One region of the Paenibacillus sp. V4I5 genome, then DNA from elsewhere that is predicted to be linked to it. Evidence: riboswitches for the same ligand, from Rfam matches in the RefSeq annotation. Region 1 holds a riboswitch; each other region holds the start of a gene.
The links. A riboswitch is a leader RNA that binds a small molecule or an ion and turns the genes downstream of it on or off. The one in region 1 is predicted to bind cyclic di-AMP.
Positions count from the first base shown of each region.

Region 2: it holds a riboswitch for cyclic di-AMP, as region 1 does, so the genes downstream of both, QFZ78_RS29370 (stalk domain-containing protein) here and QFZ78_RS03825 (TrkH family potassium uptake protein) in region 1, are expected to answer to the same signal.
Region 3: it holds a riboswitch for cyclic di-AMP, as region 1 does, so the genes downstream of both, QFZ78_RS19970 (APC family permease) here and QFZ78_RS03825 (TrkH family potassium uptake protein) in region 1, are expected to answer to the same signal.
Region 4: it holds a riboswitch for cyclic di-AMP, as region 1 does, so the genes downstream of both, QFZ78_RS38585 (potassium-transporting ATPase subunit F) here and QFZ78_RS03825 (TrkH family potassium uptake protein) in region 1, are expected to answer to the same signal.

Region 1 covers NZ_JAUSZB010000002.1:404,624-412,055, reverse strand. The annotation lists gene kdpB (potassium-transporting ATPase subunit KdpB) at 1-1,227, opposite strand, end outside; gene kdpA (potassium-transporting ATPase subunit KdpA) at 1,297-2,970, opposite strand; gene QFZ78_RS38360 (potassium-transporting ATPase subunit F) at 3,019-3,096, opposite strand; gene QFZ78_RS03830 (hypothetical protein) at 3,260-3,655, opposite strand; cyclic di-AMP (ydaO/yuaA leader) riboswitch at 4,098-4,243, shown strand; gene QFZ78_RS03825 (TrkH family potassium uptake protein) at 4,299-5,651, shown strand; gene QFZ78_RS03820 (potassium channel family protein) at 5,666-6,325, shown strand; gene QFZ78_RS03815 (cation:proton antiporter) at 6,325-7,432, shown strand, end outside.
Region 2 covers NZ_JAUSZB010000002.1:5,978,660-5,986,091, forward strand. The annotation lists gene QFZ78_RS29345 (molybdopterin molybdotransferase MoeA) at 1-65, shown strand, start outside; gene QFZ78_RS29350 (YjcZ family sporulation protein) at 156-260, opposite strand; gene QFZ78_RS29355 (GNAT family N-acetyltransferase) at 665-1,855, shown strand; gene QFZ78_RS29360 (DHH family phosphoesterase) at 2,003-3,211, shown strand; gene QFZ78_RS29365 (hypothetical protein) at 3,294-3,464, shown strand; gene QFZ78_RS29370 (stalk domain-containing protein) at 3,593-4,384, opposite strand; cyclic di-AMP (ydaO/yuaA leader) riboswitch at 4,389-4,540, opposite strand; gene QFZ78_RS29375 (LiaF transmembrane domain-containing protein) at 4,703-4,993, shown strand; gene QFZ78_RS29380 (PspA/IM30 family protein) at 5,020-5,646, shown strand; gene liaF (cell wall-active antibiotics response protein LiaF) at 5,818-6,480, shown strand; gene QFZ78_RS29390 (sensor histidine kinase) at 6,530-7,432, shown strand, end outside.
Region 3 covers NZ_JAUSZB010000002.1:3,981,362-3,988,793, forward strand. The annotation lists gene QFZ78_RS19945 (NUDIX domain-containing protein) at 1-194, opposite strand, end outside; gene QFZ78_RS19950 (hypothetical protein) at 505-1,917, opposite strand; gene QFZ78_RS19955 (hypothetical protein) at 2,066-2,281, shown strand; gene QFZ78_RS19960 (polysaccharide deacetylase family protein) at 2,298-2,774, opposite strand; gene QFZ78_RS19965 (YqkE family protein) at 2,788-3,048, opposite strand; gene QFZ78_RS19970 (APC family permease) at 3,093-4,928, opposite strand; cyclic di-AMP (ydaO/yuaA leader) riboswitch at 5,026-5,177, opposite strand; gene QFZ78_RS19975 (spore germination protein) at 5,477-6,814, shown strand; gene QFZ78_RS19980 (GerAB/ArcD/ProY family transporter) at 6,807-7,432, shown strand, end outside.
Region 4 covers NZ_JAUSZB010000002.1:3,585,073-3,592,504, forward strand. The annotation lists gene QFZ78_RS18240 (histidine kinase) at 1-1,108, opposite strand, end outside; gene kdpC (potassium-transporting ATPase subunit KdpC) at 1,118-1,681, opposite strand; gene kdpB (potassium-transporting ATPase subunit KdpB) at 1,710-3,752, opposite strand; gene kdpA (potassium-transporting ATPase subunit KdpA) at 3,820-5,490, opposite strand; gene QFZ78_RS38585 (potassium-transporting ATPase subunit F) at 5,538-5,615, opposite strand; cyclic di-AMP (ydaO/yuaA leader) riboswitch at 6,033-6,204, opposite strand; gene QFZ78_RS18260 (APC family permease) at 6,432-7,432, opposite strand, start outside.

The DNA.
Region 1 (7,432 bases):
GCTGCCGCCTTTGGATGAAACATGCTTCTTGATGGCATCGACCGCACCTTTACGGATTAGAGTTCCGTTCGTTAAATTCAGGCCGGACATTCGGGTTTCCGCCGTGAATTCGACGACTTCTGCACCTTCATATTCGCTTCCAGCCCATGACTCGCCTAACTTACCTGCGAGCTCTACTACCGAACGTCCCTCTGGCGTTTCATCCTTTACAGACGCTTGCAAAGCTGTAAAGGTAATGTCTTTAGCGGATACTCCCCTTACAGGTATGAATTCGGCTGCCATCCGATTTCCATAGGTGATCGTGCCTGTCTTATCCAAGATTAGCGTATCGATATCGCCTGCGGCCTCTACCGCTTTACCAGACATAGCGAGAACGTTGTATTGCGTAACCCGATCCATACCCGCGATCCCGATGGCGGAAAGCAGCGCGCCGATGGTGGTCGGGATTAAACATACTAATAGGGCGATCAAGGTAGCTAAATCTAATTGAACGCTGAGATATTTAGCCATTGGGACCATCGTAATGATGACAATAAGGAATATTTGCGTTAATACGGCAAGTAAAGTTGTTAAAGCAATTTCGTTCGGTGTTTTTTGCCGCTTGGCTCCTTCTACAAGTGAAATCATACGATCTAAGAATGATTCGCCGGGGTCAGTCATCACTTTTGCTACAATGTAGTCGGAAGCCACTCTCGTTCCCCCGGTAACCGAAGAAAAGTCACCGCCTGCTTCCTTAATGACAGGTGCGGATTCCCCTGTTATCGCCGATTCGTCGATGGATGCGAGCCCTTCAATAATTTCTCCGTCCGTAGGAATAATCTCGCCGGCATCCACACGGACAATGTCCCCTTTTTTCAACTGGGTAGACGGGACCTGCTTGTAGGATCCATCTTTTTGAACAAGTTTGGCCATGGTTTCGGATTTTGTTTTCCGCAGTGTATCCGCCTGCGCTTTACCGCGTCCCTCTGCGAGGGCTTCAGCAAAATTCCCAAAAAGAACAGTAAAGAGCAGGATAAAAAACACAGCAATATTATAGCCCCTGCCTACATTCGTTGTGCTGAAAAGATCAGGTGCGAACGATAAAATTAAGGTAATTACAGTTCCTACTTCAACAATAAACATGACCGGGTTTTTAATCATAACCGCGGGATTTAGTTTCTTAAAGGCATCAAAGATTGCCTGTGATACGATTTCCTTCGTCATTGTGTTTTTACGGGCAGTAGTCATATAGATCCTCCTGAGAGTTTCGCGTAGCGAAACTTACTTCGTAAGCATATGCTTAATTTTACGCCACTCTTAATGCGGCATTGCCAGATGTTCAGCAATCGGTCCCAATGCAAGAGCAGGGAAGAACGTAAGCGCCCCGATTACGAGAATGATCATAATTAAAATTCCCGTGAACAAAGGGGTATTCGTCCGCAGAGTTCCTGCGGTTACAGGCACTATGCGCTTAGTCGCGAGAGACCCGGCGATTGCAAGCATCGCAATGATGGAAACATATCGACCAAACAACATAACGAGTCCAATGCCTACATTATAAAAGTTTGTATTGGCGTTCAGACCGGCAAATGCGGAACCGTTATTGGCTGCGCCCGAAGTAAAGGCGTAAAGCACTTCTGAAAGACCATGCAGGCCTGGATTGGATATGGACGTAATTGCTTCCGGACGCATGAGTGCCAGAGCAGTCGGAGCAAGAATAATTAAAGGATGCACAAGAAGTGCAATGGATGCGAGCTTTACTTCCTTACCCTCAATTTTCTTACCCAAGAATTCCGGCGTACGTCCTACCATCAGACCACAAATAAAGATGGATAAAATGAGATAAAGCAAACCATTAAGCAGACCTACACCTTTACCGCCAAATACGTTATTCAGCATCATTTCGGCAAGAGGGACAAAGCCACCCATAGGTGTTAATGATTCGTGCATATTGTTAACAGTACCTGTTGTGGCAGCTGTAGTTGCCGCAGTGAATAATGCTGATTCTGATATTCCGAACCGGACTTCTTTGCCCTCCATATTTCCGTGAACGCCTAATGTATCAAGCGCGGGTACTCCTTTATACTCTGATACAAAAACGGTAGTAAGCATGACTAAAAAGATGAGTCCCATAGCCGCAAAAACAGCCCAACCCTGTTTCTTATTCTTGATCATCAGTCCGAAGGCATACACAAGAGCGGTCGGAAGAAGCATCATGCAAACAATATGAACCATGTTTGTTAACGGAGTCGGATTTTCAAAAGGATGTGCCGCGTTTGTACCGAACCATCCCCCTCCATTCGTTCCAATATGCTTGATGGATTCAAGCGAAGCTACCAATCCTCTGGTAATTGTCTGCTTTGCACCTTCGAGAGTAGTAGCATCTACATTGCCTTGCAGCGTTTGAGGAACACCTTGAAATACCAAGAACAGTGCAACAATGAAACTAAGCGGCAGGAATATACGAGTAATCGAACGAACCATATCCACATAAAAGTTTCCAAGGTTATCCTGCCGGCCAATTAACCCGCGAATGAAGGCGATCGCCACTGCAAAACCTGTTGCTGCGGATGTGAACATCGGAAACGTAATCGCAAGTAATTGAGACAAATACGATAGCGCGTTTTCCCCGCTGTAGGATTGCCAATTCGTATTTGTAATAAAGGATACTGCCGTATTAAAAGCCTGCGCTGCCGGCATATTGTCGATCCCGTCCGGATTAAGCGGCAAAAACTTTTGAAGTCGCAGGACAAGATACATAAGGATCAACATGATGAAGTTGGTCAGAAGCATGGCGCCCAAATACTGTTTCCACCCCATTGCCTCTCCTTCGCGAACCCCCATAATTCGATAGGTCATTCGTTCAAACGGGCCAAAAACGCGGTTCAAACCCGTTTTTTCATAATCAAACACTTTTACCAGATAGCTGCCTACTGGCTTTACTAATAACATGATAATAATTAGCGTTATCGCTACCTGTACAAATCCCATACCCATGTTAAGATATCCTCCTCTTTCAATTAAGCAAATATCTTGTCTTTAAAACTTTTCTGGATATACTAAAACAAATCCGAGGTACAAAATCAGGGCAAATGCAATGATTCCAATGATAATCATGAAGCTACCTCCCTAGGCTTTTTCACATAACTTAAGAAAACCCCAAAATACTAAGAATGCAAAAATGAACAATAAAACCATTGTAATATCGTTATACATGCTTTTTACTACCTCCTCGCAGCAGTAAGCAGTTAATTGAGAATCTTTTTGGATAAAACGTATACTAAGTGACTAAGAATGAAACGTTACCTGTCTTTGAATAAATGACATAATCAGCACCGAGTCCCTTATAAATAAATCTTGCGTTTTCACGCTCCGTTATGACATAGAGCGATTCTGAGGTCCACTTACGGACGATTTGAAGATAACGACAGCATAACGATAAACTATCTTCGAACAAGAAGATTTTGCTAATTGAATAATTGGGAGCTTTCCAAGTCTCTTGTGCATCCGTATCCAATAAAATAAAATGATCCACATCAAACTTAGTAAGATGCAGCTGTTCATTTTTGTTATTCACGACAACTACGAAAGGCAGTCCCTTAAGCTCTAAATGATGAATAAATTGTTCACCGGCTTTCGTGGGTGCTACGACTAGTAAAAATTCTGATTCATTCATTACTTACCCCTCCATGTGGTTGAAGGCCACAAGCGGCTTCTTAGGTGAAATAGTCATACTGTACATTCCTTTGAGTGCAATTAGTCTTGTTAATAATAATGTCTATACGTTTCCTCTTGCTTCCTCCGAAAGGATTCACCCTCATCGGTATATTGAAATCTTAATACGTTTCGATGTAAAAATGGGGTAAATAATTCATGCCCCAGGTGTAAAAAAAACATAAAAATTGTTGAATTATAGTGTCCACCCCGAGAAATGGTCAAACAGTTTACATAGAGATCCAATTAACTCAAAATCACTCGTAAACAGGTGCAAACACTCGATTACGAAGGGTAAGTCCCTCGCCAGCCTCCTAGAAGCGATGGATTTATCGGAAAATACTCCCAAATCCGCTGAAACAAACTTTGTGCGTGAACGTAAACAGTTATATAATTCATATCAATTGAATAAAAAGCCGAATTTCTTTATGAAAACGGGGGAACCATGTAAATGGGGTGAATTTTGCTTCAGACCTTCAGCGTCTTGCAAATAGGGTGATCCGCGCATCCGAATCCGTCAGCTAACCTCGTAGGCTTTACGTCAGGAGCCATACCGTTAAGGGCATTGGATATCCAGTGTCTTTTTTGCATGCACAGGGGGCAATATGAAGAAAAAATTGGAAATTTGGCAGTTGACACCGCCGCAAATTCTTGTACTTGGCTTTGCTGCCATCATCTTTATCGGAGCAGTTCTTTTGAGCCTTCCCATTGCCTCGGCAACGGGGCAATCACTTCCGTTCATCGACGCACTATTTACAGCGACATCGGCAACTTGTGTAACAGGGCTCGTTGTGGTGGATACAGGGAGTATGTACACCATGTTTGGCCAAATCGTTATAGTGACCTTGATTCAAGTAGGCGGTCTAGGTTTTATGACGATGTCTACGCTGATCGCTTTCGCATTTCGTAAGAAGATTACGCTCAAAGAGCGATTGGTTCTGCAAGAAGCTTTTAATCAAGGTAGCATGGAAGGCATCATGCGGCTCATTCGCAAAGTCATTATTTACTCACTTAGTATTGAAGCCATAGCAGCCGCCATTTTGACGGTCCGTTGGACATTCGATTTAGGGTTTTCCAAGGCGCTATACTTTGGAATCTGGCATTCCATATCGATGTTTAATAATGCCGGGTTCGATTTATTCGGCACAATCGACGCTCCCTTCGTTTCCTTTACTGGGTATGCGGATGATTTCGTTGTGAATGTAGTTGTCATGGCGATTATCGTTCTCGGAGGCATCGGTTTTATTGTCTTGTCCGATTTGATGGATTACAAAAAGACTAGAAAGCTTTCCCTGCACTCGAAGGTTGTGCTAAGTATGACCGGACTGCTGATTATACTCGGCGCAGTTGTTATATTTATTTTTGAATATACAAATATCAAGACGCTCGGATCACTCAATTTTGGTGGAAAAGTGCTTGCTTCCTTCTTTCAATCCATAGTACCGCGTACAGCAGGCCCGAATTCTGTTGATATCGGAGCCATGCGGCAAGCATCTCAATTTTTCATTGTTATTCTCATGTTTATCGGCGCGTCTCCCGGATCTACAGGGGGTGGTATTAAAACAACGACCTTCGCGATTTTGATTAGTGCCATTGTAACGATGATCCGCGGGAAGGAAGACATCGTGATTTTCCGTTTTCGTTTGGCGAAGGATCGCATCCTTAAAGCAATTACGCTTACGATGATTGCATTGATTCTCGTTATCTTTGTCACGATGCTGCTAACGACGACGGAAGATGCGCAACTCCTCAAAATTTTATTCGAGGTCACCTCCGCCTTTGGTACGGTAGGTTTGTCAATGGGACTTACGCCGGAACTGACGACATTCGGTAAAATTATGATCAGCCTGACGATGTTCACCGGACGTCTTGGTACGATCACGCTTGCTTACGCATTACAACCGAAACAAGAGAAAGAATTATATAGATACCCAGAGGGTAAAATCACCATTGGATAGGGGGACAAGGAAAGATGAAAAATCAATACGCGGTGATTGGCTTAGGCAGATTTGGCGCTAGTATTTCTAAGGAACTCATCAAGCTTGGATACGAAGTGTTGGGGATTGATAAGGACGAAGAAATAGTTAATGAGTTGAGTTCCGAGCTTACACATACAGTTGTGGCCGATGCAACGGATGAAGAGGTGCTGAAGTCTTTGGGTATGCGCAATTTCGATTGTGCAGTCGTCGCGATTGGGGATGATATTCAATCCAGCATTTTAACAGCGATTGTGCTTAAAGATTTGGGTGTAAAGAAGGTTGTAGCGAAGGCACTCTCCGACTTGCATGGCAAAGTATTAAACAAAATTGGAGTAGACCGGATTATTTACCCGGAGCGAGACATGGGTATCCGTGTTGCACATCAACTTGTTTCTCCGAATTTACTCGACTATATTGAGATATCCAAAGATTACACGATTGCTGAACTTTCTGTATCCAAGCGGATCAGTGGTTTAACGATCAAAGAGCTGGATCCGCGCGCGAAATATGGTTGCAGCGTCGTAGCCATTAACAAGAAAACTGGCGTCATCATTGCTCCAACCGCAACAGATACTGTCAATGAACATGATATTATGGTCATCATAGGCACGAATGATCATATTGAAGATTTCGAGAGAGAAGTAATTGGCTAATGGAAAATACAACTTCCGACATGATTGACCACGTCATTATTCTACTTGTTTTAATTTTCGGATTGGGGATGTTATTCGGTAAAATAGCCCAATTTCTGAGACTGCCAGATGTAGCACTCTTTCTAGTTGCAGGTATGTTAATCGGGCAAGGCCTTCATTGGATTAATGAATCCAGCACATCTTTTACGAATCAATTTATTCTAGTCATTGGTTCTACGCTTATTTTATTCGACGGGGGTCGCAATATCAGACTATCGGGTCTTCGCCAAGTATGGATAACCGTGAGTTTACTTAGTATTCCAGGTGTTATCGTTACTTGCGGAGCCGTTGCAATTACCGCGCATCTGCTTTTGGATCTTCCGTGGTTATATGCACTACTGTTGGGAGCTATTATCAGTTCGACAGACCCAGCTACGCTCATCCCGGTATTTAAACAGGTGCGAATTCGTACGAGAGTAAGGGAAACTGTAGAGAGTGAGTCGGCTTTTAATGATGCTACAGGTTCGATTCTTACCTTTTCATTGTTGGCTATTATTATGGGAACCCAAGCAGTATCCCTCTCATCTGGTGTTGGTGAATTTGCGAAAACAGCGCTGGGTGGACTTCTTCTTGGTGTTGTCATTGGTTATGTAATGACCTATGTAACTGCGCATTTGAAGTTAGGTTTCCTCAGAGATTACGCGACCACTGCAATGGTAGTAACTTCCTTGGGTGCTTATATAGCCGGGGAACTGATAGGAGTCAGCGGCTTCATGGCGACTTTTACAGCGGGACTTATTTGGGGGAATGCAGGAACATTCAAGTTGGATATGAATGATAAGCTACACGAAATGGAGCATTTTTCCGAAAATATTACGGTAATTATGCGTATGCTGATTTTCATTCTTCTCGGCAGTCAAGTCAACTTCACCGTTATTTTGGAGCATTTCTGGACGAGTTTGGGTGTTATTTTTGTCTTTATGTTTATTGCGCGCCCTCTGACGGTATTACTTTGCACGTTACCAGATCGTAAAGCGAAGTGGAAATGGAATGAAATTGTTTTTATGTTTTGGGTGCGAGAAACAGGTGTAATTCCTGCAGCTTTGTGCGGGATGGTGGCAGGTATGG
Region 2 (7,432 bases), 5.6 Mb from region 1:
ACTTACCTGCCGGAGGTAAGGGGTTCTTAAAAGACGAACGCGTAATTATTTATCCTATACAATAAAGATGGCCTACCTATCGCTGAACTTCCGGTAAGAAGTCATTGATGGTAGGCCATTTTATACTAGATCAATGTGTGAGGCAATTCACTCCATTAGTAGAACGTGGCAAGGATGATGACAAGTAAAACATACAGGACAAGAACGACTCCTACTGAACTTCCGTATCCTGGAGTTCCACAATCAGCTGCATATGACATAGTATCCCCTCCGGTGTATATTTTGTAGGATGTATCCCTATACAACAGCATATGACCGGGGGGCATTCGTTGATTGGACATTTGCCCTACACGCCACTACTTTGGTTAAAGTGATATACCAGTCAGCATCATTAACACGAAATATCGTCATCGACTTGCTGCGCAAAAAGCAAAATCGTACCTCGGGTCAAACAGCTGAGACTGAATAGTTAAACCGCATTCCAGATACAGGCAAGAGCACCGATAACGGTACAGGCGGGTTATATTACACATTTAATCCGAATAATTATGATACGATTGCCATTACGTTAGAGCCCGATGCTCATGGTGTTACGCCCCGAGGAAAGCCAGTTCTAACAGCAACTTTGTTAAAAGCTCATCTATTCTAAATGAGGTGATTTGAGATGAATGAAATTCGTACTTTACGACAAGAGGAGCTTCTGGAGAGCTTTTCTCTATCTGAATTTGCTTTTCAATATGAGCTTACCGCAGAGGAAAAGGCAGAGCGGATAGCCTCTACAGATCCTAATCAAGTGTGGGGCTATTTCGTTGACGGCGCTATGGCTGCAAAGCTCACGGTACTTAACTTCCGGACTTGGTTAAATGGGAAGAGCTTTGCGATGGGCGGTATAGCGGGCGTAGCAACATGGCCTGAGTACCGTCGTAATGGAATGGTTGGACAGCTTCTGGTTCAAGCGCTTAAAGCGATGAGAGAGCAGGGGCAGACCATTTCCTTTCTCGCGCCGTTTAAGTTTGAATTTTATCGTAAATATGGCTGGGAAACATACGTGGATTATTTGAAATATGAAATCCCTGTAGATAAGCTTCCCAAGTTCCAAGCCGCTGAGGGCAGTTCGATCTTACGTGTAGCCAAAAGCGGAGAAATCCTGAATCCAATCTACGCTAAGTTTGCAAAAGCATACAACGGCATGATGGAGCGGGATGAGGACTGGTGGAATAATCGCTATTTGAAATTTAAAAAGGGCACAGCTGCCGTCTACAAGAACGCTCAAGGGGAACAGCGGGGTTATGTATTTTACCAGGTAAAGGACACGGTAGCGACCATCCATGAGTTGGTTTTCCTTGACGAGGAAGCAAGACGTGGCATATGGAAGTTCATTGCTGATCATGATTCGATGATAACCAAGGTGGAAGTGAATGCACCAGTAGATGACCAACTTCCGTTTCTAGTGCATGATCCAAAGTTCAAACAAGAAAAGATTACTTATTTCTCGGCAAGAATTGTAGATGTAGAAGCTTTTCTGACGCAGTATGTGTATGAAGCTCGCGATGGGGCGGAATCCATATATCTACACATTACAGACAAGCATGCGGATTGGAACCAAGGCATTTATCGGTTACAGTTCACAGACAATGGGAAAGCGGCCACCGTAGCGAAGTTATCTGAAGATGAAATACCTTCAGGGGACCAACTACTTAGCTGTAACATACAGACGTTGACGGCTTTGTTCATGGGTTATCAGAAAGCCGGATTCATGGCCCGAATCGAGCGTCTTCAAGGGACTGATGAACTTATTAGCCGGTTGGAAGATGCCATTCCGCGACGGACTACTTATTTAGCGGATTTCTTTTAAAGATAAAAACAGACGGTACCTTTGGTAAAACCATAGGGCCGTTTTCAGTTATGGGACCATTTCGAGTATTTCTCTGTCCATTAACACCGAATAAAGTGACTTGATCAAGGGTACCTTAATGGAAATCATTAACAGGAGGGTGTGCCCTTGTATCATTTGTATACTCATAATGATCTGGATGGAGTAGGTTGCGGTATAATAGCTCGATTAACATTTGGTGAAAAGGTAGAAATTCGATATAACTCTGTCGGAGGGTTAAATTTACAAGTAAAACGCTTTTTAGAAAAATCAAGAAAAAAGAACTATTTGTTTATCACCGACTTATCCGTGGATGAAACGAATGAACTAGGACTAAACGAGTTTGCGAAATCGGGTGGAAAAGTAAAACTTATTGATCATCATAAAACCTCGCTTCATTTAAACAAATATTCGTGGGGAATGGTTCAGATTGCGTATGAAAATGGAAAACTTGCTTCTGCAACTTCTCTATTTTATGAGTATCTGATCCAGAACGGATTGTTGAAGCCAATGAAGGGATTAGATGAATTCGTCGAATTGGTCCGTCAGTATGATACCTGGGAATGGGAACAGAATGACTATATCAAGGCTAAGCGATTAAACGATCTCTTTTATTTAATTTCCATTGAAGAATTTGAGGAAAAAATGGTGGCTCGCATTCAGCAAAGCGAGAACTTTGCATTCGATCCCTTTGAAGAAAAAATTTTGGATATGGAAGAAGAAAAAATTGAACGCTATGTGCGCAGAAAAAAGAGGGAAATCATCCACTCCCGAATCGATGATCATCATGTAGGCATCGTTCATGCGGAATCCTATCATTCTGAACTTGGAAACGCTCTAGGCAAAGAAAATCCTCATCTGGATTACATCGCAATCATGAATATGGGCGGTAAAAAGATAAGCTTTCGAACGATTCACGATCACATCGATGTCTCGGAAATTGCGGGTCTTTATGGAGGAGGAGGCCATGCTAAAGCTTCCGGTTGCTCTATGACAGAAGAAGCCTATCAGTGGTACGTAGCGAAGCCATTCCCGATGGAACCCATTCGCGCGGATGCGAATAAAAATACATTTAACATGAAAAATTCTGTTTATGGATCACTTTATGAGAATAGAAATGAACAACAAGTGTTTATTTTTCCTTCGGGAGACAGATGGGAAGTCGATGTGGATGGGGTCGAATCCAACCAACATTTTTCTACTTTCGAAGAGGCAGAGCGTTATGTCAAAAGGGATTATGCCGCTTGGTTAGTTCGGGACGAAACGTATGTGGCATTCCTAATGGAGCATATGGCGGCAAGAAAAACAAAAAACCTCGAAGGTAGTTCAGTCATATAAAGAGCAACGCTAGTTTCAGATAACTGGGATAAAATGCAAGTCACCTTCTCATACTAACTATGAGACAATGGAGGTGAACGCTATGCCCAAAAATGACGCCGATCCCAAGCATGACCGCGAAGATAACAAAGCAGATAAGAAAAATAATCAGCAGAATAACGCTAATTTTATGGAAGAAGCTCAAACGCTATCGAGCAACGAGGCACCTGATTACGTCCCAAGTTTAAATGGTATCCCTAAAAATCAAGTTTAAGTAACTGCAGGCTGCTCTTCTCGTCACTATATGATGGGAGAGCAGCTTTTCTGATTTTTCCACCTTAAATAAAAAAAGCTGATTTCTTGAGAAGTAAATCTCAGAAACCAGCTTTTTTTTCAGCCGTTTTAATTGGATAATTTGTACACTTTAATGGTTTGGATACCAAACTTCTTCACAGATTGCTTGGATCCTGGGATAAAGATATCAAGACGCTTGCCTTTGATTGCACCGCCAGTATCTGTCGCGTAAGCATACATGCCGCCTACAGGTAAGCCGTTGAAATTATAACCTTCTATATAGAGCTTAGATCCTAGAGGAATCACGGTGGGATCTACAGCAACGGTTCCAATACTTAGTGGATTACCCATATAATCAAAAGCTCCGTAGCCGCCATTCTCAGATGGATCTGCTGAATAGGCAGTGGATTTAAACAATTCATAATCTGGCGCATACTTATTGCCATCTTTACTTAGAATAGCTAATTTGCTGCTAGCGTCCCACTGAACGGGAATATCGGATACTTTGCTTAGAAAACGAAGAGGCACGTATACGCGTCCATTTTGGAATTCCGCATGTGTGTCCATCTCGACACGGTGGCTATCGATTTCAGCTTCTTTTTGTCCAGATACTAAGGTGATTGAATGTTTGCTGTTATTTAGCGTGACCTTGATCTCATCGCCTTCTTTTTGCCACTTTACTTCATAACCAAGCTTCTCCGTTACGAAACGAATCGGTACTTGGGTAGCATGATTCTCATCCAAAAAAGGCTGAGCATCCGGAAATTGAACCAGTTTATCATTGACTTGCACTTTCACATCCATCTCTGCGGCATTCGCCGTAAATGGGGAAAGAAAGCCTCCTGCCAACACTGTTAAAGACACAGCAAGGCTAGTTAACCCTTTAGTAATTGTATGCAATTGGTAATCCTCCTTCATGAGCCTTCGAGGTTAGTTGACGGGTTCGGGAAGAAGGTTCTCCCTAGTCTGCTCCGATGAAGAGCAAATATTCACCCCATGTAAATCGTCCCCCGTACCGGCACTTTGTCTGTGCACCGGACTCGGCTTCAAATAGTTTAGCACTTGAGGCCTTGTGGGACAACGGCCAAAATATGGATGGAGGTCTTAGAGGGTACTGGACTTAGGTCTAGGTACAAAAACAGTCGCGAGTCCGTTTTGAGGTTTAGCTGTTTCAGGTACGATAGAAGCATGAAGAACACGTGAGGGGCGGTAAGCAGAATGAGTATGGATCGATCGAAAGGGTTGGCTTTGGTTTTAATCACAGCAGGTATACTTATTTGCCTGCATCAATTTGGCAGTCATATTCATTTTATGGGATTTTTATTCCCGGCAGCTATGCTTGGATTAGGCTATGTAGGCATTAAGAATGGGAAGAAAATTGGTTGGTTTTTCGCCGGCTTAGGCGGCTTGATACTGACCATTAAACTATCGGGCTTCATCGCCATTGCTTTCGCTGTATGTTTAGTGGTGTACGGTATTCATCTATTGAAGAAACGAAATGAATTTTAAAACATAAGAAAATGGGGGTGTAATTCATGAGCATATTGAATCGGATTGGCAAAATAGCAGAAGCTGCATGGCAAGAAACGGCCGGCAAGCTCGATCATCATGAACAGGGTAGCAGCGTGATAGAAAAGCTGGAACAGCGCTATCAGGAGGCGCTGCAGCGAACTATTGAGCTGCGACGCCACAGTGTGAACGCAGAGGAGATGGCGCAGCTGCGCGGCGAGCAAGCCGAGCTGGCAATGCGCGCCGGCGATGAAGAGCTCGCGCGGCTCGCGCTGCAAGAGAAGCAGCGCGAGGAAGCCGCTTGCGAGCACTACCGCGCGCAGTACGCGAGCAGCCAGGACGTGTGCCTGGCGCTCGCGGATGAACTGCGCGGGCTGCGTGCGGGGCACGCAGCCGAGGGGGTGCAGCCGCCGAGCAGCGGTCTGCACGAGAAAGAGGCTCGCGACACTTGGCGCGAGCTGGAAGTGACCGGCCGCGAGCTCGGCCGGGAAGCGCTGCAGGGGCTCCGCGAAGCGGGCCGCCTGTCGCAAGAGACGCTGAAGGAAGCCGGCGGCAACCTTCAGCAGGAGCTGCGCACGCTGCGCGGCAAGTTCCAGCAGGATTGGCAGCAGCATCGCTCCAGCGGTGACACCGACCCACGCGACAAGAAATAGTCGCGTGTTATCCCTCAAGCGCCTAATAACTAGGCGCAGGAGCTCTTGACCTCCATGATTCATGCGGAAGCCTTGCCGCGCAAGGATTTGCATCTTGGAGGTCGTCCATTCTTATGGTATGCTAGGAATCTATATGAACTAATTTAAAAGTCAGCCAGAGGAGGTGCAGCGATGGGAGAAGAAACTAAAAGCAACCGTAACCGCAATACAGCACTAGTGCTGATTGGAGCCGGTCTTTTTTTGCTTCTAGATCATACGATAGGCTTTTTCCCCATTCTTGCCATTATCCTCATCTTGCTAGGCATTCATCGGGTCCGTTCACGCAAAGAGCGCAAAGGTTATGTACTGATCGGCATAGGGGCAGTGATTTTATTCGGAGATCACATTACCATTGTGTTCTCTATTGTTTTAATTTCGCTAGGTTTGTTTTTCATACGATCGAAGCAAGTACACAAAGACGACACGTATATGCAGAAGCAGAAATTGGTGGATAGCGTCCGTTTAGGCCGTGAGCCTTGGATTTTACGCAACAGTTCAACTTGGTACATTATTGGAGAAACCTACATTGATCTTTCACTTGCGATTTTGGAGCAAAAGGAAACCACGGTCATCCTGCAAGGCGTAGTAGGAGATGTAGATATCAAAGTGCCGGAGGATATCGGTGTCGCTGTGACGGCTTCCATCTCGTTTGGGCAGATTCAAGTTGCGAATGAGCGTGAGTCCGGGGTTATGAATAAGCTGATTTGGCAGTCCCCTAACTATGAACATTGCGATCACCGCGTGAAACTTGTGCTTTCTTACATCGTAGGAGATATCAAGATTAAAGTATTGTGAGAATGTGCGCTTGGGCACGCGTAAAGATCTCGAGGAGGTTCATTACCAATTGGACGGCTATAAACGACGATTAACGAATATGATATGGCGCAGCATGAGTGAATCGATCATCTTTAGTTTCGTTGTGTTTGGCGCGATCATTTATTTTTTGAATTCGCGCAATCTGATTGTGCCATTTACGAGCTGGCAAGAGGGCGTTAAATTTACATTTATGGCGATTTTGGTTATAGGCGGCATTGGCGCTGTGTATGGCTTCTGGAATAGCAACCGAATTACTCGGAGGCTTGAACCGATGATGGAAACGATGATTTTGCTGGAAAAAGGAACGTTTGCCCGCGGTGGCTTCCAACACGGTGAAGATGAAATCGGGCGACTGGGTGATCAGTTAGGCCGTATTATGAAGCGGTGGGAAGAGCAGGTTACTTCCCTACAGCGCTTATCTAATGATAATGCGGAGCTTGCGGAGAAAGCAAAGCTGTCTGCGGTTATTGAAGAAAGACAGCGATTAGCGCGAGAGCTTCATGATGCGGTGAGCCAGCAATTATTCGCGATATCGATGACGGCAACAGCAGTAGGGCGGACTTTGGATAAGGATTTCGAGAAGGCTAAACGGCAAATTCATCTCATCGAGGAGATGGCATCTGTTGCCCAATCGGAAATGAGAGCCTTGCTGCTGCATCTAAGACCTATTCATCTGGAAGGGAAACGACTGTCCGAAGGACTTGTTGAGCTTCTGAAGGAGCTTGCGGCAAAAGTGCCCATGGCGATTACTTGGGATATGGACGAAGATATCCGCTTGAATAAGGGGATTGAGGATCATTTGTTCCGTATCGTACAAGAGGCGCTTTCTAATGCTCTGCGCCATTCTAAGGCGAACAAGCTGGAAGTGAAGCTGCTGCACCGTCATGACGGTGTTCGTCTTGCGATACGCGATGACGGAGTCGGTTTTGAA
Region 3 (7,432 bases), 3.6 Mb from region 1:
CATCGGCCTTTCCCTGGCTCCTGAGCCCTGCGCACAAGCAGCATCTTCTCATCCTTCATCACGAGTGCCCCTACACCGATGCTATAATTACCCCAATGAACGAAGCTGCACTCCGTACAAGCTCTTCTTATCGTGCCATCCACATCGCGCGACTCCATAGCGGCTCCGCAGGTCATACAAAACTTGGCTTCCATCTCTCTCATCTCCAACTTCCAATAGTCTAAATTCCAACTTCCATTCGAGTTCACTGTATGTAAGCTTAATGCTTAAGGTGGAAAATAGGCAACTCCGATCCCGTGCGTTTTCCGTTCATTGTATGGGAAATTGGAGATACTTCCTGCACTTGTCTTGCGATATCGCTGAATTTAGAAACTGCGAAACACCAATACCAACATTGTGCCAATAGCATCTGTAGTGGTTTGGGTGGTTTGGGTCCCTCCCAAAACATATAAACCCGCCACACCCGTTGAGACTCCCACGGGGGTAACGGGTTAAATGTTACACCTACACCAAAAACATCGCTACGACCGTCGTCACCGCGAGGCCGATGAGCACAGGCAGCAGATTCCGTCGCGCCAGCTCGAACGGACTCACGCCGCAGATGGCCGCTGCTGGAATCAGCGCCCACGGAATCAACGTGCCGCCGCCGACCCAGATGGCGGCCACTTGCCCGAGCGCTGTGAGCACAGCCGCGCCGGAGCCAATGGCGGCAGCGAATAGCTGCGCAATCGAGCCCACGAGGGAGATGCCGGAGAAGCCGGAGCCGTCGAGGCCCGTTATGGCGCCTACGACGGTAAGCGTCACAGCACCAACCGCTCCGTTCAGCGGCACTTGCCCCGCGAGTGCCACACCCAGATCGTTCACGATCCCGTGCGAACCTTGCGGAAGTACTTTACCGAACAGCTCCGTGAAGGCGGAGTCGCCTAGATAGAAGAAAGCGGCGATAGGGATCACGGGGCCGAATACTTTGAAACCGAATACAAATCCTTCGATGAGGTAGGAGGTCGTTTGTTCTAGTCCTTGATTCCGATGCGCGAGCAGCGTCACCGCAATGAGAATGAATACGGCGGTGCCCCCAACGAGCGCTGTCGCATCTCCCCCTTGCAGATTAAGCACGAACATCGCAATTACGTCTAAGGCGAAGAGCAGAGGAATCATAATCGCCAACGTTTTCTTCAAATTCGTGGATAAATTGACCTTGGCCTGCCAAGTAGCCGAAATGAGGGAACCGCTATCCCCAGGACCACTCGCCACGAGGCCATTCCGCCACGTTCCGTTCTTCATATCCCTCCGCATCATCCAAAAAGCGGTGATCGTCGTGACAAGCCCCATCACGATAACCAGCGGAATGCTTGCCTCCATGACGGCAGTCACCGGTAATCCAGCTGCATCTGCTGTTAATTTAGGAGCTCCCTGTATAATGTAATCCCCCGAAAGCGCAATCCCATGTCCGAATAAATTCATCGCCATAGCTGCACCTAGCGCTGGCAGACCAACGCGGACGGCAACCGGCAAAAGAACAGCACCAATGAGCGCTACACCGGGAGATGGCCAGAAGAACCATGACGTCACCATCATAATGATACCAATGCCCCAGAAAGCTAAAGCAGGCGTTCGCAGAAAACGGGTTAGCGGTGCGACCATGGTTTCATTAATCCCTGTTCGAATGAGCACGCGGCTCATTGCTACAATTATGGAGATGATCATGATGGTACCCATCAGCTCTTTGGTTGCATAAATGAAGCTGTTGAAAATACCAGAAACGGATCCGCTCAACGTTTCCGTTGCCAGCAAGCCAAGCGTGAAAATACCAACCACACAAATCATCGTCGTATCTCTACGCTTGATTAAAAGGGTAAGAATAAAACCGATAAATACGAAATAGACCCAATGAATCGGCAATAATTGAATGTCCATCGGGATCACGCATCCTCTCTGCCCATACAGCATTTGGTGCTACATTGTATGCTAGGCTAGGCGGAGGAGTTCGTGTGAATTCGGGTTGAGCGACACCTTGTGGTACAATAGAAGAACTATTTTAACCAAGTAAGGGGAAATGCCGAGGATGGCTAGAAATCAACGCTTAGTAACGGATACGGATTTTCAAGATGCTGTTGAAAGACAGGCTGTCGTCCGTGTTTTCAAAGATGATCACATTGTAGATTCGAATGCAGTTGTATTGCGTTTCAGTGAAAAAACGGTTGTTGTACAAACTCGTGTTAGTGATTTGACGTACTATGATCGAGAGGCTTGTGAATTTTTTGAAATGAAAAAACGATAGCTGCTGCGGCTATCGCTTAGTTTAATGTATAGGAAGTTAAAAGAACGAAGCGGTAGCCCGCTTTTTGAAGCTCAGGAATAGCTTTCATGATACCTTCTGCGGTATCTTTCTCCGGGTGGTTCATATGAGCTAATACGATAGAACCGCTTCGGGCTTTTAAAAGCGCTTTGTATACCTGCTCCGTGTTATAAGTCGCTCCAGCATCGCCGAGTGCATTGTAACCTGCCACCTCAAAGCCCAAATCCTGAACGACTCCTGCTGCAATATCAATATAATAGGCTGTGCCCGAACGAAAAAATAATGGACGCCGTCCAGTCAGCTTCTCATCGTAACCACTGCCTTCCTTCCCCCCACATGCGTCAAAGGTCAGCGCAATCACTTGTTCCTCCGTAGTTAGATGTGTCCGAACACCAGGGACATTTTCGCCCCATTTCTTTGGTTTAGCGTCTCTGATGATAGCGCTGTCATTACAAAAAGAAAGAAAAGGAGGCACAACGTGCGCTCCCTCATTTGTGCTTACGCCAATCCAGACTGCTCTTACTCAGCAGATGTCCAAAATCATTCTCAAGCCGCTTTTCTTCTGCTTTGCGAGCAGCTTCCGCCTTCGCTCTCTCTGCATCTTTCTTCGCTTGTTCCTCTACTTTCATGGCATCAGCCTGCGCTTTGAGTCCCTCAAGTATTTCAGGGCGCAGTAAATCCTTAAGTGTTGCAGGTTTATCTTGCACGCTGGTAACAGCAGGAGTAGACGACCATTTTTTCTTAGCCATAACGGGTTCACCTCAGTTCAGTTTCTCCCTATTATTGTACACTTCTACTCGTGCAAATGATACGGTACCGTCGCCACGACGATATCTTTATCAGCTTGAAGCTTCGTACGAATGCGTGCAGCAGATTGGTTATGGAGCAGTCGATGCCACCATTTTTTCGGCATAAATTGCGGTAAAATGACCATAATGTTTTGTTTTTCCGAAACATGCGTGTCAATTCTCTCAATAAATTCAGCCAGCGGCTTCAGGATCGTCCGATAACGTGATTTAAAAACAACCAATCGAACGCCCGGATCCCACTTCTCCCACTTCTCCTGCATCAATTCTTCATCTTCATCTGAGAATGATACGTAGAAGGCAATTACGTTTGGCGACAACGATTTCGCATAGCTCAAGGAATGTGCTACAACCCGATGAATGCCCGCCACAGGCACAATAATCAATGGTTCCTTCGTGTAAACCCGCTCAATCGTTATATCAATACGCAATTGATTCGCTACATCATCGTAGTGATGACTAATTTTCGTAATTAACCAAAGCAGCAGTGGGGTTATGATAATAACAATCCACGCACCTTCGGAAAATTTAGTTACAGAAAATATGAGTAAAACAGCAAGAGATACGATCCCGCCTAAACCATTGATGAGCAGCTTTCCGATCCAGCCTTTCACACGCTCTTTCAACCATTTACGAACCAAGCCGCCTTGCGCAAGTGTAAAAGATAAAAACACGCCTATCGCATATAGAGGAATGAGTGCATCTGTCTTACCTTTGAAACCAATAAGAAGAATACTGGCCAGTACGCCGAGTGTGATAATACCATAATGAAACGAAAGTCGGTCTCCTCGGAATGAGAACATACGCGGGAAGTTTTTATCCTGTGCCATAATGGATGCTAAGATTGGAAACCCGTTGAAGCTAGTATTGGCAGCCAAAACCAGAATGAGCATGGTACCGATTTGAGTTGCGTAGTACATCACCCCACGACCAAAAGCATGCTCTGTCACCATCGATAATACGGATGTATGACCATTAGGATCAGGTGCAATGCCATATCCCAAAGCTAAGATCGTTACTCCTCCAAACACGATAGCCAAAAGTGTCCCTAAGGATACTAACGTACGCTTCGCGTTTTTTACGGACGGTGTGCGGAAGTGCGGCACGGCATCGGAGATGGCCTCGATCCCTGTCACGGCTGAACACCCGGAGGAAAATGCTTTTAAAAGGACGAATAACGTTAATGAGCTCGTCATTGAACTCGGAGCAAACGCTATGGGATGCGTATTCAATGATCCTGTCAGCATATCGTATATGCCTTTGCCCACTAGCAGTAATATACAAAGAATAAAAAAGTACGTTGGAATAGCGAAAATCGTACCTGATTCCGAAGTTCCTCGCAGATTAAGCCAAACCATGATCCAAACAAGAACTAAAGTAATCGGAACAATATACGGCACCGCCGATGGAAAAGCTGACGTAATCGCCTGCACGCCGGCAGAGATTGAAACGGCAACGGTAAGTGTGTAGTCGATAAGCAGCGAAACTCCTGTCAATCTTCCCCATGCCATTCCTAGATTTTCTTTGGTAACCATATAGGCTCCGCCGCCTTGCGGATACGCCTCAATCACCTGTCGGTAGCTCAAAACAAGAAGCATAATCAAAGCGATAATGGATATCGCAATGGGCAAAGAGAACGCAAAAGCGGCAATCCCAACGGTCGCGAGTTCTAAAAGAATCTGCTCTGTCCCGTAGGAGACCGACGATAAGGCATCCGAGGATAGAATCGGCAGTCCTTTCCAAACCGGCAATTTTTCTGATTCAATTTCGCTGGATTTGAGCGGTTTGCCAAACATAATTTTTTTTAATGAATCGCTTGTCATTCGTGTTATTTCCTCCAATTAAACCTAGTCTCTGACTGAAAACTGCGTTTTAGGACGCAAAAAAACACAAGGATAGACCTTGTGTTTATACACATGTTCTCCTTCCCACGGTCGCTTACGAGGTTAGCTGTCGGGTTCGGGCCGCGAGAATCTGCCCTAAAAGGTACCCTACTGAAGCACCTTTACTCACCCCATGAATCTTATGGTTCCCCCGCTTTTCTAAATAAGAAAATTAAGCGAAATATTCAACTGTAACGTACGAGTTGAATACTACTCTCTTCTTGCAGCATAGTAAAGGATCGAAAAAACTTAAAAAGATAACTCCAACCACCACTTTCACTCAATAATTCGCTTACAATCATACGATTCATTGATTTTCTTCTGTTTTCTTATTACATCGTGGTTTTTTAAACATTTGATCATGAGTTGAGTTATTACTGGAGCAAAGTAAAGGGAAATATTGGATTATGATGGTAGCTCTAACTCCTGTACAAGTGGGTAAGGAATAAATTTCCGTTTTCCAAGGAAACCTATTCTCAGGTGATGACATGAATCTGACAGAAACAACGGATATAGCCAGACTTAAACTTCAATTTGAGTCAAATAGCGATTTTGTTATGGAACGAAAACAACTTTTGGATAAGGAAGTTGTATTTTGTTATTTTCGCCCCTTCGTTAACCTTTCACAAACGAATCAATTATTATCTTGGATGGAGTCCAGTCCAATCAGTGATTGGCTGCAACAAATAAGCCTATTGAATGGCAAATTAAACGCTTCTTACGACTTGCAGATGAGCAGCTTAATGGAAGGTAATTTAGTTATATACTTACTCGATAACCCTATAAGAAATTTTGTTATCAAGCCCGTTCCGTCAACGATTAGAAGAACGCTAAATGTTCCACAAAATGAAAACGTCATTGATTCTTCTTTTGTAGCATTTAATGAGGATTTGGACACCAATATGGCGTTGATCCGCGACGAGCTAAGATCCCCTACACTAACCATGAAAACCTTGATTATGGGGACAAAACAACCAAAAAGAACCACCGTAACTTATTTATCAGACTCTGTAAATCATAATTTGCTTACATCCTTAATGAAGAAGCTCGAGGCAAATAAAGCAAAAGAATTTCATCATTTGCAAGAAATTATTAAAGTTTTAGGAAAAGGGAATTTCAGTCTTATGTCCCCTTGTTTAACTTCTGAGCGACCGGCAGAAGCGGCAGACCACCTGAAAAATGGTCGTGTTATCCTGTTTATCGAAGGGCTTCCGTTTGCTTTTGTTATGCCCGTTATCATTACAGATCTCTGGTGTGTGAACTCAGATCGTAACTTCCCCAAGGTCACAATGATTTCATTGCGTACGCTTCGGATTATCGGCTTGTTTATCGCTTTAGTCTTACCTGCTCTCTATGTATCTTTGGTCTCCGTGAATCCAGAGGTTTTGAGAATACAACTAGCTTTGTCTGTTGCTCAGAGCCGTGAAGGGGTACCCTATCCTGCCTTTTTGGAAGTCATATTTATGTTAATTATTCTAGAGATGCTGATTGAAGCCAGTGTTCGCCTTCCCAAGAGTATCGGTCCCTCGATAACAACAGTGGGTGGAATTATTCTTGGGCAAGCCGTTGTAAGCGCTAAATTGGTAAGTAATCTATTCATTATTGTTTTGGCCGCTTCCGCTTTAGCGAATTTTACATTGAACGGTGTACAAAATGGCTTGTTTATTCGAATGGCTAAATATGTTCTGATCGTGCTTAGTGCCATTTTTGGTGTTCTTGGAACAATTGGCGGACTCATTTGGCTGTCCATCTATATGGCCTCTATCACGACATTGGATGTCGCTTATATCAATGTAAATGTAAAGGAAGGTCCCCAGGATGGTTAATAAAATATCCGTCTATCTGACATTCATTACTGTCCATTTCGGACTGATTTTTTTTGTATATCCTGAGAAAATATTTGAATCGACAAGTAAGGGCCATTGGGAAGCGATACTGATTGGCTGCCTATTTGAAGTAATTGTGATGTGGATCTATCTGAGAGGCCTGTCATCTTTCCCTAATATGACGATCGTTCAGATTTGTAAACAAGCTTTGGGACCCTGGCTATCAAGAATCCTTCTAATTCCAATCATGTTATATTTCCTAGCGACTCTAGTATTAATCTCTAGAGTATATTCTGAAATGATGACCATCGTATTTTTACCAAAAACGCCGATATGGGCCTTACTCTGCTTTATCTTTTTGGGCTTGTTTGCAGCTTGGCATGGCATTGGAACAGTGCTCAGAACTAGTGTCATTATCTCCGTTTTGTTCATACCTTGGATTTCTGCAGCACTCAGCAGCTCCATGTCAAATTTCGATATACGTAATGCCTTCCCCATTTGGAACACTACCTTTGATTTTTTGAGGCATCCTGCTTATTATTCCAGTTTTTTTGCTTTTTCTGGGTTTTTATTTTTGGGTATGATTCACCCTTTTTTTCAAAATGTCGCGCGCAGCCG
Region 4 (7,432 bases), 3.2 Mb from region 1:
TCAAGAACACATCGATATTTTTAGTTCTTTTTAATACACCATTGATGACGGAGCCTTGTATGAAAGTTTGCCATTTGGTTTGCCTAGAATGACCCAATACAATACGTGTAACGTTATGGGAGATCGCATAGTCCACCAATATCTGAGGGATGCTGCGACGGTTCCGAAGAGGCAGTTCTTCAAATTTGCCGCCTACTTTTTGGACAAGCTTCATAATGGACCTGCGAAAAGTGGCCGCTTCTTTGATGAGCGGTTTATTGAAATTACGCAGCGTAACCACATGAAGATCACCATTCAAACGCTTAGCAATCTGTTGTCCTCTGCGGACATAGATAGAACCGTTCCAATGATACTGTGTCGTTACGAGTATGCGCTCTGTCGCTCCTGATGGACCCAGAAACCCCATTTGTTCGCGATGTTCTTCCAGAGAATCGTTAACATCCTCAGCAACAAGTCGAAGAGCCAGTTCACGCAGCACGCCCAAATTACCGCGTTTGAATAACGATGTATCTTTATTTCCCTTTAAATGCCCTTCTTCTAATCGATTTAATATCGTTTCCGGCGTCGCGTCGATTAATCGAACCTCATCAGCGAGTTCTAAGGTATCGGAAGGAACACAGTGCCCCACCTCAACACCTGTTAGTTTATGAGCAACCTCCATCGCCTCTTCCAGCTCATATACATTCACCGTGGTAATAACACTAATGTCATTTGAAAGTAAAAACTTAATATCATCTAACCGAGATGGAAAGCAAGCATCTGCTCGATTACAGTGGGCTAACCCGTCTACAAGGACGACCTCCGGGTTTCTTTCGAGTAACGCATCCAAATTAAGATCTTTTTGCTCGACACCGTCCTTGATCCAATGAATGCTCGGGACCCTTTCCAAATCCCCCAATTGTTCCACGGTTTCCGGTCTTTGGAGCGTCGATACGGCGCAAATGACCACATCAATCCCTTGCTGCTTAAGATTCTGCCCTTCACGCAGCATGTGATAGGTTTTCCCAGAGCCGCTGACTGCGCCGATATATATTTTAAAACTGCCGCGGTGCAGTTTAGAGATGGATAATAGGATTTCTTCCGGTGTTTTTCTTTTGAAGCCTTCCAAATGGCATCATTATCCCTTCACTTGCTTTAGCAGTTCCATATTTAATTCGATCACATTGACCCTAGGCTCACCGAAAATTCCGAGTTGGCGCGTTTTTGTAAGCTGGTCAACGAGGTCATTGAGACTTTTCTCAGAGATCCCTGTTTCCTTGCTGATTCTCGGCACTTGAGCTTTGGCTCCTTCCGGTGATAAATCCGGATCGAAACCGGAGCCTGATACGGTTACTAAATCCGCCGGGATATCCGTTAAATTGGGATTTTCCTTTTTCAAGGCGTCGATCTTCTCTGCCATGGCTGCAGCATAATCGCTTGAAGCTACCGCCATATTGGAGCCAGATGAAGCGGTCGGATCATATTGGGCTGCCGATGCTCTTGGATGGAAGAGCCTCGGTAACTCGAAACTTTGAGCTAGCAATTCCGATCCAATCACGACACCATTCGATTCAATAAGACTTCCATTCGCTTGTTTAGGGAATAGGACCTGCGCCACACCTGTCGTTGCGAGTGGATAGATGAGCCCACAGACGATCATGAACAATAAAGACACACGAACAGCTATCAAAACCGATTTCATAACGCTATCTCCTCGTTTCTCTTTCTCTTTAAACGATGTTTAATCCATGAAGCACCATATCAATGATTTTAATACCAATGAAAGGGACTATCACACCGCCGATACCGTACAGCAAAATATTACGTGACAACAATTTATCTGCCGACATCGCCCGATACTTAACACCCTTCATCGCAATTGGAATCAGCAGGGGAATGATGATGGCATTGAATATTAATGCCGATAAAATAGCCGATTCCGGCGAAGCCAGATTCATGATATTCAACCCCTGCAGCTGTGGCATGGCGAGAATAAACATCGCTGGAATGATCGCAAAATATTTAGCAATATCGTTGGCAATAGAGAACGTCGTTAAGGCTCCACGAGTGATCAGCAGTTGTTTACCAATGGAAATCACCGAAAGCAGCTTCGTCGGATCCGAATCAAGATCGATCATGTTAGCAGCTTCTTTCGCAGCCATTGTGCCTGAATTCATCGCAAGACCTACATCGGCCTGAGCAAGCGCAGGAGCGTCATTCGTTCCGTCCCCTGTCATCGCTACCAGCTTGCCTTCTTGCTGCTCTTTTTTAATCGCGGCAATTTTATCTTCCGGCTTCGCCTCAGCAATAAATTCATCTACTCCGGCTTCAAGCGCAATCGTCGCAGCTGTAAGGGGATTATCCCCTGTACACATTACTGTTTTGATGCCCATTGCGCGTAGCTCTGCAAATCGTTCCTTCAAGCCCGGTTTTACCGTGTCCTTAAGGTAAATAACGCCATAAATCCGCTCGTTAACCGCGACTGCCAGCGGAGTGCCCCCGGCTTTGGCGATTCGGTTCGTAATTGCTTCTAAATCACTAGGAATTTTTCCGCCCATAGCTGCTACATATTTCTTAATCGCGTCAACGGCGCCCTTACGGACTTGTTTACCATCAGCTAAATTAAGTCCCGACATCCGTGTTTCAGCGGTAAACTCTACCACTTCTGCACCTTGATAGCTATCTGCTTGCCAAGTCTCCCCAAGCTTATACGCAAGCTCCACAATGGAGCGTCCTTCTGGTGTTTCGTCTTTCACAGATGCTTGCAGGGCAGTAAGGATGATGTCTTTAGCAAGTACGCCACTCACAGGTACAAACTCCGAAGCCATCCGATTCCCGAAGGTGATCGTCCCCGTTTTATCAAGAATCATTGTATCGATGTCTCCAGCTGCCTCTACCGCCTTGCCTGACATGGCAAGCACGTTAAACTGGGTCACGCGGTCCATACCGGCGATACCGATAGCTGACAAGAGTCCGCCGATTGTCGTCGGAATGAGACAGACCAGCAGAGCAATCAATGTGGAAATCTTCAAATTCACATCCAAATACTGCGCCATCGGAACCATGGTCATAATGACAATTAAGAAAATAAGTGTCAATACGGCAAGCAGTGTCGTTAAGGCAATTTCATTCGGCGTTTTCTGCCGTTTGGCGCCTTCCACCAGTGCAATCATGCGATCCAAGAACGATTCGCCCGGATCGGTCGTCACTTTGACAACAATATAGTCGGAAGCTACCCGTGTACCACCTGTAACCGATGAGAAGTCGCCTCCAGCTTCCTTAATAACAGGAGCCGATTCACCTGTAATAGCTGACTCATCAATCGAAGCTAATCCTTCAATGATCTCGCCGTCGGATGGGATAATCTCCCCGATTTCAATGCGGACCACATCTCCTTTATGGAGAGAAGTTGAAGACACTTCCTTATAAGAGCCATCCTTTTGAACCAGACGAGCCTTCGTATCGGATTTCGTCTTCCGTAGGGAATCCGCCTGTGCCTTGCCCCGCCCTTCGGCCAAAGCTTCAGCGAAGTTAGCGAAAAGCAAGGTGAAAAGCAGGATCAAAAACACAGCGATGTTATAACCCCGCCCTACTTCTGTGGTACCAAAAAGATCTGGTGCGAGTGAAAGCAGGAGCGTAATGACCGTACCGATCTCAACTACAAACATAACCGGATTTTTGATCATCACCCAAGGATTTAATTTTTTAAATGAATCAACGATAGCTTGATTCATGATTTCTTTTGTCATTGTTTTTTTACGTTCCACAGCCATATATGTTGTCCTCCTAATATAGGGATCTTTGGGCGTAGCTCAAAGTCTCTCCGCTCAGAGACTACCCTTAACGCACCGCCAAATGTTCAGCAATCGGCCCCAATGCCAGCGCCGGGAAGAACGTTAGAGCACCGATAACTAGAATAATCATGATTAAAATCCCCATAAATAAAGGTGTATTTGTACGTAGTGTGCCTGTCGTAACAGGAACGACACGCTTCGTAGCCAGAGAGCCGGCAATAGCTAACATCGCGATCATGGAAACGAAACGCCCAAACAGCATGACCATACCGATACTCAAGTTGTAAAAGTTCGTATTGGCGCTTAGTCCACCAAAAGCGGAGCCGTTATTAGCAGCACCTGACGTGAAAGCATACAGCACTTCAGCCAACCCATGCATCCCCTGATTGGATATCGAGGTAATGGATTCAGGACGAATAAGTGCCCAAGCTGTCGGTGCCAAAATGATAAGCGGATGGATCAGAATGGCGATGGCCGCCAACTTCACCTCTTTGCCCTCAATTTTTTTACCTAAAAACTCTGGCGTACGACCAACCATAAGTCCACAGATGAACACCGACAAAATGAGGTAGAGCAAGCCGTTTAACAAGCCGACCCCTTTACCGCCGAACACATTGTTCAGCATCATTTCCGCGAAAGGAACGATACTTCCGAGCGGTGTGAGCGATTCATGCATTGCGTTTACGCTACCTGTAGTGGCAGCTGTAGTTACCGCTGTGAATAGAGCAGTTTCAGCAATCCCGAACCTTACTTCCTTGCCTTCCATGTTGCCATGTACACCTAATGCATCTACGGCAGTTATGCCTCGATACTCGGCGTAGAATACCGCCCACAACATCACGATAAAGATGATCCCCATAGCAGCAAAGATGGTCCAACCTTGCTTTTTGTTCTTAATCATCAGACCGAATGCATACACCAGAGATGTAGGCAGCAGCATCATACAAATAATATGGATCAAATTGGACACCGGTGTCGGATTTTCAAAAGGATGCGCTGCATTCGTACCGAACCACCCGCCACCGTTTGTACCGATATGTTTAATCGATTCCAGTGAAGCCACTAACCCGCGAGTAATCGTTTGTGTGGCCCCTTCAATTGTTGTAGCTTGCACAGCTCCCAGTAGTGTTTGCGGAATACCCTGAAAAACTAAAACTAAAGCAACAATGAAGCTCAGTGGTAAAAATACGCGTGTAATCGCTCTGGTCATATCCACGTAAAAGTTACCGAGATTATCTTGACGGCCAACTAAACCGCGTATAAAAGCTACCGCCACAGCGAAACCTGTTGCAGCCGATGTAAACATCGGGAACGTAATGGCTACCATTTGAGAGAAATACGAAAGTGTATTTTCACCGCTGTATGCTTGCCAGTTCGTATTAGTAATAAATGAAACAGCCGTGTTAAAAGCTAATGCCGGAGGCATATTACCAATATCGTCAGGATTCAATGGTAGATATTTTTGAAGCCGAAATACCGCATAAATCAGAAGCATCATGACAAAATTAACTAATAGTACGGACCCTAAATACTTTTTCCACCCCATCGCTTCATCTTCATTAACACCCATAATGCGATAGGAGACCCGCTCAAAAGGAGCAAATACACGATCAAGTCCACTCTTTTCATACCCAAAAACTTTCACCAAGTAACTACCCACAGGCTTCACTAAAAGAATAATAATACCCAGTGTGATGACTACCTGTAACAATCCCATACCCATAGTAGGTTCTCCCCTTGCTTACTTAAGTTCTTATTCTACAATTAAAATTTCTCCGGCTTCACTAAAACAAAACCGAGATACACCATAATGGCAAATCCAATAACACCGATAACAATCATATGAGTGCCTCCTACAAGTTTTTTCCAAAACGCTTATCGAAAGCTAAGCTTAAGCTCATGCTTTTTCACAATATTTTAAAAAAGCCCAAAATCCTAAGAATGTTACGGCCATTAATAAGATCATCGTTACGTCGTTGTACATAACACACCTCCTGTAATTTAACCGACTCTAATGCTTTCTTGAAATAGTGTAACGCCGAACCGTATAAAAATGAGGTAAAGAATCTATAGCATCCGTATAAAAAAAGCATAAAAATCTTGTCTTGAAAGAGATCCCCAGAATGCTCAAACAAATACGATAATAGATTCACTCTCCTCCAAATTTCGAACAACAAAAAGAAGCCTAAGAGCAGAGAATCTCTACTCTCGGGCTTCTTAGCAGCGTTAATAAACGGGCTGTGAAAGCACGATAGAAAGTGGTTCTCTCCCAATACGCTTACGAGGTTAGCTGTCGGATTCGGGCTTGGAAGTGCCCTACCTTGGCAAGCTGCGCTTGTTTTGGATTCACCCCGAGAAACCGCAATTTACATACATTCGGCTTCTGGCTGGTTCCCCCGCTCCCCTTGCGGGGACTCAGCGTTTGAAACTTGTTGTGAAGTTGTTGAAAAGAATGCTACGCCTCTTAGCCATTATTGTAAAACGCTGTGGAGAGACGCTATCCCGTAATTTAGGGCATATTAGGCAAATAAAAGCGCATCCAAATTGATAACACGTTCATTATCGATAGAAATGCTTCGTTTTTCTACCGTTATTGTCATTTTGTCGCAAATGGACTATAAAAAAAGGCAGCCTTACAATGAAGTAAGGCCACCCTACTTATTTTTTTAAATGATACGGCACTGTCGTTACGATAAGGTCTCTTCTATACAGCAAGAAAGCACGGATAAGTAGACTGGATTGGTTATGGAGAATATTCTGCCAGCTTTTCTTAGGAATAAACTGTGGGATTAGGACGGTTACCCGAAAATTTGATTCAGCTGCCTTATGCTCGACCGTATCAATAAATTTCATCAATGGTTGAACAATGCTCCGATATTGGGAATGTAAAGTTACCAGCCTTATCTCGGGCTGCCACGTATTCCATTTCTCCTCAAATTGTTTCTCGACGTCTCTTTCGAAAGCCACATAAACGGCGATGATCTGATTTGGCGAAAGGGATTTGGCATAATTCAAGGAGTTCTCTACCACATGCGTAATGCCCGCCACAGGCACAATGATCACATTTCCTTCAATAGGAATCGCTGGTTCGCAAGTTGTTATTCTTAATTGTTCGCCTACGGCCTCATAGTGTTTCTTGATTTGGTGAAAAATAAAAACAATTAGTGGCAAAAAGATGAGAACAGACCATACCTGCCCAAACTTAGTAATAAAGAAGATCATCATGACCGTAAAGCTCATGAATGCTCCAACTAAATTAATCGTTAATTTAACCATCCAGCCTTTCGGTTTCTCACGAAACCATTTCACCAACATCCCTGTCTGAGCTAAGGTAAATGGAATGAATACTCCGACTGCATACAGAGGAATTAATTGCTCCGTTTGCCCTTTGAAAAGAAGGATTAACAAGATCGATGTAACCGCCAGGAAAATGATTCCGTTTGAATACCCTAATCGATCTCCTCTAATCGTAAACATCCTTGCTATAAATTTATCCTTGGCCAAATTAACAGCCAGTAAGGGGAAAGCCGAATATCCCGTATTCGCAGCGAGAACTAGAATCATAGCGGTTGTACCTTGGATGACGTAATACATGAAATTTCTACCGAACGTTTCAGCAGCTATTTGTGAGACAACCGTTTCCTCTTCTTTGGGTGATA